One region of the Psychrobacillus sp. FSL K6-2365 genome, then DNA from elsewhere that is predicted to be linked to it. Evidence: riboswitches for the same ligand, from Rfam matches in the RefSeq annotation. Region 1 holds a riboswitch; the other holds the start of a gene.
The links. Region 1 has a riboswitch for FMN ahead of ribE (riboflavin synthase). Riboswitches for the same ligand answer to the same signal wherever they lie in the genome.
Positions count from the first base shown of each region.

Region 2: linked by a shared signal. The riboswitch ahead of MKY29_RS08065 (ECF transporter S component) and the one ahead of ribE (riboflavin synthase) in region 1 are both predicted to bind FMN.

Region 1 is NZ_JBBOOO010000001.1:1,550,191-1,554,633, reverse strand. It holds gene MKY29_RS07385 (DUF3889 domain-containing protein) at 1-185, shown strand, start outside; gene ribH (6,7-dimethyl-8-ribityllumazine synthase) at 304-768, opposite strand; partial or broken gene ribB (3,4-dihydroxy-2-butanone-4-phosphate synthase) at 805-1,392, opposite strand; gene ribE (riboflavin synthase) at 1,405-2,040, opposite strand; FMN riboswitch at 2,180-2,311, opposite strand; FMN riboswitch at 2,545-2,676, opposite strand; gene MKY29_RS07365 (hypothetical protein) at 2,967-3,191, shown strand; gene MKY29_RS07360 (YitT family protein) at 3,252-4,112, opposite strand; gene MKY29_RS07355 (3-hydroxyacyl-CoA dehydrogenase) at 4,330-4,443, shown strand, end outside.
Region 2 is NZ_JBBOOO010000001.1:1,690,018-1,694,460, forward strand. It holds gene sigX (RNA polymerase sigma factor SigX) at 1-285, shown strand, start outside; gene MKY29_RS08060 (hypothetical protein) at 278-1,522, shown strand; FMN riboswitch at 1,826-1,958, shown strand; gene MKY29_RS08065 (ECF transporter S component) at 2,112-2,705, shown strand; gene MKY29_RS08070 (ferredoxin) at 3,540-3,788, opposite strand; gene MKY29_RS08075 (helix-turn-helix domain-containing protein) at 3,899-4,443, shown strand, end outside.

The sequences.
Region 1 (4,443 bases):
CCAAATATCCGAATGCAAGTATTATTGACTACCTACATGAAGGAAAGGAAACTAAAGAAAGTTCTACAATTGAAAAATTTAAGTTATGGTTAAAAGATAGTGGTAAGGAATTTGGAGTATCTGTAATGATTGAATATATTACTGATACTGATGAGCTTGTTAATATTCAAATACAAGAAAATTAGAATTTATTTTCAACATTTTTTACTTACTATTTTAAAAATATTGTAAGGAAAATCATAAGTAAACCAACCAATGACCTGTTGAGTTGGTCATTGGCTTTCTATATTATTATTGCTCTTTTTACATTATCTTCAAAAGATTTGCCATCTCAATTGCTGATATAGCAGCATCGTATCCTTTATTCCCTACTTTTGTACCCGCTCGTTCAATAGCCTGTTCAATGGATTCAGTTGTAACAATACCGAAAATAACTGGTACTCCAGTTTGTAAACCTACTTGAGCGATTCCTTTTGCAGCCTCATTACATACATAGTCATAGTGTGTAGTAGCTCCACGAATTACTGTTCCAAGACCAATAACAGCATTATAATTATGTGATTCAGCCATTTTTTTTGCAATAAACGGTACTTCAAATACACCTGGAACCCATGCGACTTCTATATTTTCTTCCTTTACCCCGTGACGTTTCAATCCATCTATTGCGCCATCAACAAGCTTTGCATTTATAAAATCATTAAAACGCCCTACGACAATACCTATTTTCAAATCTGTTCCGATTAAATTTGCTTCTATTGTTTTTACCATCTTATTCTCTCCTTAGCTAACTTTATTATTTGTTAAGTAATTTGATAATTCTTCAATTGTTACAATCTTCACTTGAAATTGTTGGGCAAATTCCAGTAAATCTGGTAAGCGTGCCATTGTCCCATCTTCGTTCATAATTTCACAAATTACACCAGCTTTTGACGATGCACAGAGTATTCCAAAATCCACGGCAGCTTCTGTATGTCCTCGTCTTTCTAATACACCACCTGGTTTTGCAATAAGAGGAAAGACATGTCCAGGTCGCTTAAATTGTAGTGCTCTAGCTTGTGGATTAATCACTTGCAACATTGTTTTAGATCGATCGAAAGCACTAATCCCTGTTGATGTCGTCTCATGATCAATCGACACAGTGAATGCAGTTTGATGAAAATCTGTATTGTCAGAAACCATCGGATGCAATTGCAATTCCTGGGCAATTTCTTCATGAATAGGCATACAAATCAACCCCCGACCATATTTGGCCATGAAATTAATATTTTCTGGTGTAGCAAATTCTGCTAAGCAAAGAAAATCCCCTTCGTTCTCGCGGTTTTCATCATCTATTAAAATAATGATCTTACCTTGTTTTAAATCCGTTATTGCTTCTTCTATCGTATTTAGCATGTTATTATCTCCTTAAAAACCGTTCTGCTTTAGAAAATCTTGTGTAATAGTTGATTCCTTTTTATTTTTAACATATTGATACATATACTTTCCTAGCATGTCACATTCAATATTGACTAGTTCACGCTCTTTCTTCATCCCTAACACTGTCTCTTTGTTTGTATGGGGAATTAGTGAAATAGTTATTGTCGACTTAGTTATTTCAAAAATAGTTAAACTTGTACCATCTACGGTAATAGATCCTTTGGGAATACAAAAGTGACTTACATCTTCTGGTACAGTAATATCAATATAAACTGCATTTGCAGTAGGTCGTTTCTTCAATATCGTACCTACTCCGTCGACATGTCCGGAAACGAAATGTCCACCAAAACGGCCATTTGCGCCCATTGCTCGTTCTAGGTTAACAGCTGAACCATTTTTTAATAAATTGGTTGTAGTCGCATGAAATGTTTCTGGCATTACATCTACTGTAAATTCAGTTTGAGAAAATGTGATTACAGTTAAACAAACACCATTTACTGAAATGCTATCGCCCAATTTTATATCTTCTAAAATTCTGTCAGCTTGGATAGAAAGTTGCATACTGCTAGCACTTTTTTGAATGTTTTTTACAATACCTTGCTCTTCTACAATTCCTGTAAACATTGTATCCTCCTTTACTAATATGTTTTGAGGAGAAATCAGAAGCTTCTTAAAAACAAAAAACTCCGCCCACAAAGGTGACAGAGGAAAATTAGGTAGATTCAAACAAGCCTTTTGTCAATATTTCTCAAAAAGCATCGAACTACTCCTTCTCCCATCCAGACTATAACTGTCGGCTTTGGATTCACACCAAATCATGCTTTTTACGGCTCACAGGCTTCAAGATTGCTCTCTTACTGTCGATTGGGACTTTCACCCGACCCCGAAGGATAATTATTTAATTTTGAAAAGCGCTAGCTCCTATGTCAGCCTAGACAACCGCATAATAATTGCAATAAAGGCTACCTTTGCCTTTATTGCCCAGACTGAAACGACATGAGGAGCTATTCGTTGTAACTAGACATAAAAAAACACATCCAGAATTCATTGGATGCGAGAGAAGTCGTACTTTAATAAGCCCTTTTATATCGTTTTTTAGTATAACTAAAAAACCTATACAATAGGCACTTATTCCTTCTCCCATCCAGACTATAACTGTCGGCTTTGGATTCACACCAAATCATGCGTTTTACGGCTCACAGGCTTCAAGATTGCTCTCTTACTGTCGATTGGGACTTTCACCCGACCCCGAAGGATAAATTATTTAATTGGTCTAAGAATAACAAGTCCTTAAATTTTTTGCAAGTTATTCCGATTACAAACTCCTAACAAAAATTAAATCAGAAATCTAAAAGTACGTCCACGTTAACCTTTACAATTGCAATGATTGCCTATTTCAGCCTGAACTAGTCTGTCTTGAGTTTATTGTTTTGAACACCTCTTCTTTTTAAATAGATATACAAATATGTTTACAACTTATAGAAGTTCTATATCTTTCAAATAATCATAAAATACATAGATTCTAAAATATAAAATAAGGGGAAATGGAAATGTATGCTGTTCATTTTATGGAGAAAAATATAATTGTTTTAACTCAAGTATTGAGAGATATCCCTGCGGTCGAAGACAATCTAAAAATTAAAGGCCGAAAAGGTAAAGTGATTAGTGTCCAAGAAACCGAAGAAAATGGCATCCATGTACAAGTTGAATTTGAACAGATTGTAGATAAAAATAAAGCTGCTACAAAAGAACTTGGGAAGAAAAAACGAAAATAATTTTTTTATAATAAATACCCGTTAAATGACGATAGTTACTCATTTAACGGGTTTATTGTATTAGTGAATATCACGTTTTTTGAAGCTACCGCCTCTTACTTCTGCCACATCTGTGATCACAACAAAAGCACTTGTGTCCAATTCTTTAATAATCGTCATTAATTTGTTTTCTTCCATACGAGTAATTACACATGTAACAATATCCATTGTTTCATTTGAAAAACCGCCACGTCCACTTGAATATGTAACACCACGACCTAAACGATCTTGAATTGCAGAGCCAATCTTCTCAGATTGTTTACTAACAATACGCACAGATTTAGACTTTTCAAGACCAACTTGAATTACATCAATTACGATTTTAGCTATGTAATAAGTAGTAGCTGAATAAAGTGCACTTTCTAAACCATATATAAAACCTGCACCTACAAAAATAAACGCATTGATAAGTAAAATGATATCTCCTACTGAAAACGGTACTTTTCGAGATACAAGGACTGCTAAAACTTCTGCTCCATCAAGAGCTCCACCGTTTCGAAGGACAACCCCAATACCAACACCTAGCATTACTCCCCCAGATATTACTACTAATAAAGGATCCTTTGCACTTAAAATTGGCTCGATATGATGCAGTAAAACTGTAGAAATAGATAGTGATGCTATTCCAACAATACTCATTATTGCAAAGGTTTTACCGACTTGTTTATATCCTAAATATACAAATGGAATGTTTAATACAAATAGTAATACGCCAAGAGGAATATTAAATAAATATGTTCCCATGATACTAACGCCTGTTACCCCACCGTCAATAACTGAGTTTGGTATTAATACAGCTTCAAGTGCATAACCCGCAATAGCTGCTCCTATTACGATCAAAATTATTCGTCGGGTTGTATCCGCTACTTTGTTCGTCTGCATACGCTTTTAAAACTCCTTTTTCTAAAAATTGAACCTAACTAGATTACTCTTTAATTTTAAAGATAAAAAAGCTATGTTACAAGTTAGAGTTCCTATAATTATCCCTTTCTGAATTATATAGTGTTTGTTATATTCATTTTGCTATACTCTGCTTGAACATTCGCTTAAAGGGTATAGTAAAACGATTATACTTTTTATATTGGAGAGGAGATTGTAAATGAATTACGAACAAATTACAGTTGCCGGTAGTGGAGTTTTGGGAAGTCAAATAGCTTTTCAAACGGCATTTAAAGGTTTTCAAGTTGCAGTATATGATATTAATGATGAGGCT
Region 2 (4,443 bases), 140 kb from region 1:
TTTGACTGGGAAAAGATGCAACTTGCATCTTCCGAAATGTTACCGGAAGATTTAGTACAGCTTAATGATGAGATGAGAACATTATTAATTGCATTGGATGATTGTACGGGAGATCAGAAAATGGTTATTATTATGCGATATTTCCAGGAACTTTCGATTGCGGAAACATCGGAAATTCTAAATTGGTCGGAAGGGAAAGTGAAGACAACGCAACATCGTGCAATAAAAGCACTTCGTGAACGATTATCTGATAAGCAAAAGGAGGCAGATGTTCATCATGAGTGAGAAAAAGACAGAAGATCGTGTATTAGATGAGCTATTAAATAACATGCCGAAGTTTACAGATAAACGCTCGAAAGATGAAATGTATAAACTGGTAAAATCCAAAATAGAAATTCAGGAGAGGCCTGAGAAACGTAATCGACTAGAGGTTTCAATGAACAAATGGCTACCTTTTATCATTTCCGTAGCTTCTGTCCTTATATTAACAGTTCTCGTCTCTTCCTTTATAAATAAGAATGAGAGTTCCACAGCTGATAAAGCCCAAGAGTCATCAATGGAAAAAGATCATATGAGAACGATGGACGTACCAGAAGAAGCATCAATGGCTACTGAAGAAGACAAGTCTAGCGATATGTCGACTATGTCTGGAAAAATAGTATCTTCGTATGAATTAGTTCCTTTCGACAGTCTATTTACCTCTGTTTACGAAAACGATTTAAATGGAGGAACAGTATTTCATTTTTCTTTATTAGAAAATGCTCTCTCTATTCCAATAACGATTGTAATTCCTAAAGAACAAATAGATATGGATTTTCCAAATAAGACACCAAATAGCTTGGAGTTATATGAAAGATACGCATTTGGGATTGATGAGATTTCCCTTGGATTCCAAGAATACCATCCTTACAAAGGTTACTTTTTGACAGAAGGTAAAATGTTAAAGCACTACTTACCAGTAGATCATGGTTACGATGCTGCTCCTGGAGCAATGGCGCCGTATCTAGCTTCTATCAATGAAATTTTCACTGATTTTGATTCCTTTTTAAGGGTCAATGAAGATGGTTCGCCGATTGACTGGGATCAAGTCGGTACGCTAGATGAACCTGTTGAGCTAAAAGGTACAGAGAAAAAGGTAAATTACTTTGCATATATTGGTTCAAATGGAGAGACATATTTAGCACCAAATTTTAATAAAACATTCGCTACATTATCGGAAGCATTGATGGATATGAGAGATCCTGGAAATGATATTTACACTTCTGTTATACCAAATAATGTGGCCTACACAATAAGAGAGGATAAAGGTTTAGTAATACGCTTCGATAAACCTTTAAACCTGGAATCTTTAGATGTAAGTGAGGCATCTCGATTATTAGAAGCTTTTTCCCTAACTGCCGCAAGCTTTAATCAATCCATCCAATTAGAAAATGTTGTACAAGATAGTTGGGATGGAATTAATTTAAGCAGCTCACTTCCTGTTCCAATCGGACCGAATGGTTTTACTTTGCGAACCAACTAAATAACGTCAACTGCCAATGCTTATCAACTAAAGCTTGGCAGTTTTTTTGTATCTGGGTACGCGATAGCCTATAAAGTTGTGGAAATAGCCCATAAACAATCAATCTAGGAATAATAACGAGATGAAAGCCCATAAGATTTTAAATATAGCCCTTAATTAAATCAAAAAAGCCCGTAAATTTTTTATTATAGCCTATATTAGGATGTTGGTCTCAATTACAAACAGGTCTGTTGCATATATTGTTTATATTTGATAAAATGTTATTAATTCAAGATATTAATCTTGAAGATCAACAAAATATTGATTCATCTTCGGGGCAGGGTGCAATTCCCGACCGGCGGTATTAGAAATTTATTTCTTCAGCCCGCGAACCTTAACAGGTTGATTTGGTTAAATTCCAAAGCCGACAGTATAGTCTGGATGGGAGAAGGTGAAGGTGCAGTCGTTTCTCGTATGCTTATACGGATACGCTTATTTAAGTGTACCTTGTTTCTCCCTTGAACTTTATTGGTTCAAGGGATTCTTTAAGTGTGCAAACGAGCTGAACCTTTCTTCTTGTGGAGTGAATCGCAAAAGGAGAGAGGATTTTATGATAAAAGGCAAAACGCGAATGCTTATTGCAGTCGCAATGCTTAGTAGTATTTCTTTTGTTTTAATGCTACTTGCTTTTCCATTACCGGTTTTACCGGCATATTTGAAGGTCGACTTTAGTGATATACCAGCTTTAATCGCTGCAATCACGATGGGACCAATAGCAGGAATTCTAGTTGCATTTTTAAAGAATGTGTTAGATTGGTTATTTGCAGGAAGTCCAACTGGTGTACCTGTTGGTCATATGGCTAATTTTGTAACTAGTATCTTATTTTTAACACCAGTGTATTTTATTTATCGTAAAGTTACTACATCAAAAGGAATTATGGTAGGACTAGGAGCAGGTACAGTATCAATGGCGATTGGTATGAGTGTATTAAATTATTATGTGTTTTTACCAATGTACACTTATTTCTTAAATTTCCCAATGGAAACCGGTACTGCCTTGTTTAATACTATCATTTTCGGTATTTTACCCTTTAATTTGATTAAAGGCGTAATAGTAACTATTGTGATGATTGTATTATTTAAACGTATAAAACCTTTACTTGATAAGGTAACTAATTCATATATGAAACCTAATACAAATTAAAAAAAGTTGTTTCTCCATTAGGAGGAACAACTTTTTTTTAGAGGAAAGTAAATATAAATGGATAATACCGCTTTGATTTCCGCCACAATCAACTAAGTAAGCAGTGATTATTATAGGATCATCTAAAGACATCATTTATAGCATTGGAACTAATAAGTAGAAAATAACAATTAGTAATTCAGTTACATTCATTTAGGTTGTGAATTAATCAAATTATTTGGGGAAATTATCCTTTTCGCAAGTAATAGGTAATAAACCGCAAGTAATTATGGACTATGGGCAAGTAAGCTCTTTACGACCGCAAGTAAGCCACAGATGTAAGCAAGTAAACAATAGGGGAGAGCAAGTAACGATAAAATTGGATTCAATTATTTCATAAAAGATGAGGATGTATACGCACAAAGTCCATGTTCCTAGTACTTTATGATATGAAGTGCATCGCATACAAAACAGGGGCTCTGGATTTGTTATCAAGCATCTTTCAACTAGTAAGAAGACAGAAGACATACGACAAAAAATAGTTGGTTTCAATCGTATAGAGTAGCGTTAGAGCGAACGAAATTGCATCTTCGAGTGCTTAATCTAGGAATAGTTAGTAGTTTTTCTGTAGTTAACCAAAAACGCACTTAGGTATTTTTCTAAGAATTGCAGAATGGCGCGGACAGGTAAACGCCAATATCACTAAAAATTACCTTGGTAACGATATAGCAAAACGTCTGTCCAAGCCTTCGCAAACGATTGGGAAAAAAGGCACTGGTATCTTTTTTACCCAGTTTTTCTTACAGAATAAAAAAATGGTGATCATGACAAGAGTCACAACCACCATTCAATATACTATTCGAATTTCAGAGCGTCGCCTTCAAATGACTCATCTGCTACTTTAATAGAATCAGTAGGACAACCTTCAAATGCATCCTCCATGTCCTCCATTAGTTCTTCTGGAACTTCTGTTGTACCCATGTTATCATCTAAAATAACGAAGGCAATACCTTCATCATCATAATCATAAATATCTGGGGCAGCTGCTCCACATGCTCCGCATGCAATACATGTATCTTTATCTACAATTGTATATTTTGCCATTATTATATTCTCTCCTTTATAACTACTAAAACGAATATGCTATCTTATTCATTCTAAAGATGTTTTCCATACATTTCAACCAAAATACTTCAGAAAAGAGAGGTATTCCTATGCATTTTCATCAAATATTACTATTTATAATACATAAAATATCTGGGCAACGTTCTGAGAATGCCCCATATTATTTATTAAAAGGCAAAAAATCAGGACAAACCATTCAAGATGTGACATATTTTCAACTTCATGCTTTCTTCTCTATCCTTCCACAATTATCGAAGGAAGATTATGATGAAGCGATAAATGAGCTGTTTAAAAATGAGTTTATTCGGGTAAATGAATCACTCGTATATATAACTGAAAAAGGAATTGAAATACTACCGAGTGATAAAGAACCTCTATTTAATGGTTGGAAATATAGGGGCAAGGAACAACTTTTTTGGAAAAGAATAGACTTAGTTATCCAAACATTATCGCAGTTCCAAGCGAATGAAAAAAAATTCGTACCAAACCAAAAGGATATTTCTATACAGCATTTTGTTAAAGACTTTTTAATCCATAATAATTTTCGTGAATTTAACTTGAATAACGATATTAAGCAAGAAATTTTTTATTTACTTGAAAATCCTTCTTTTGATGACATACACAGAACGTTGCT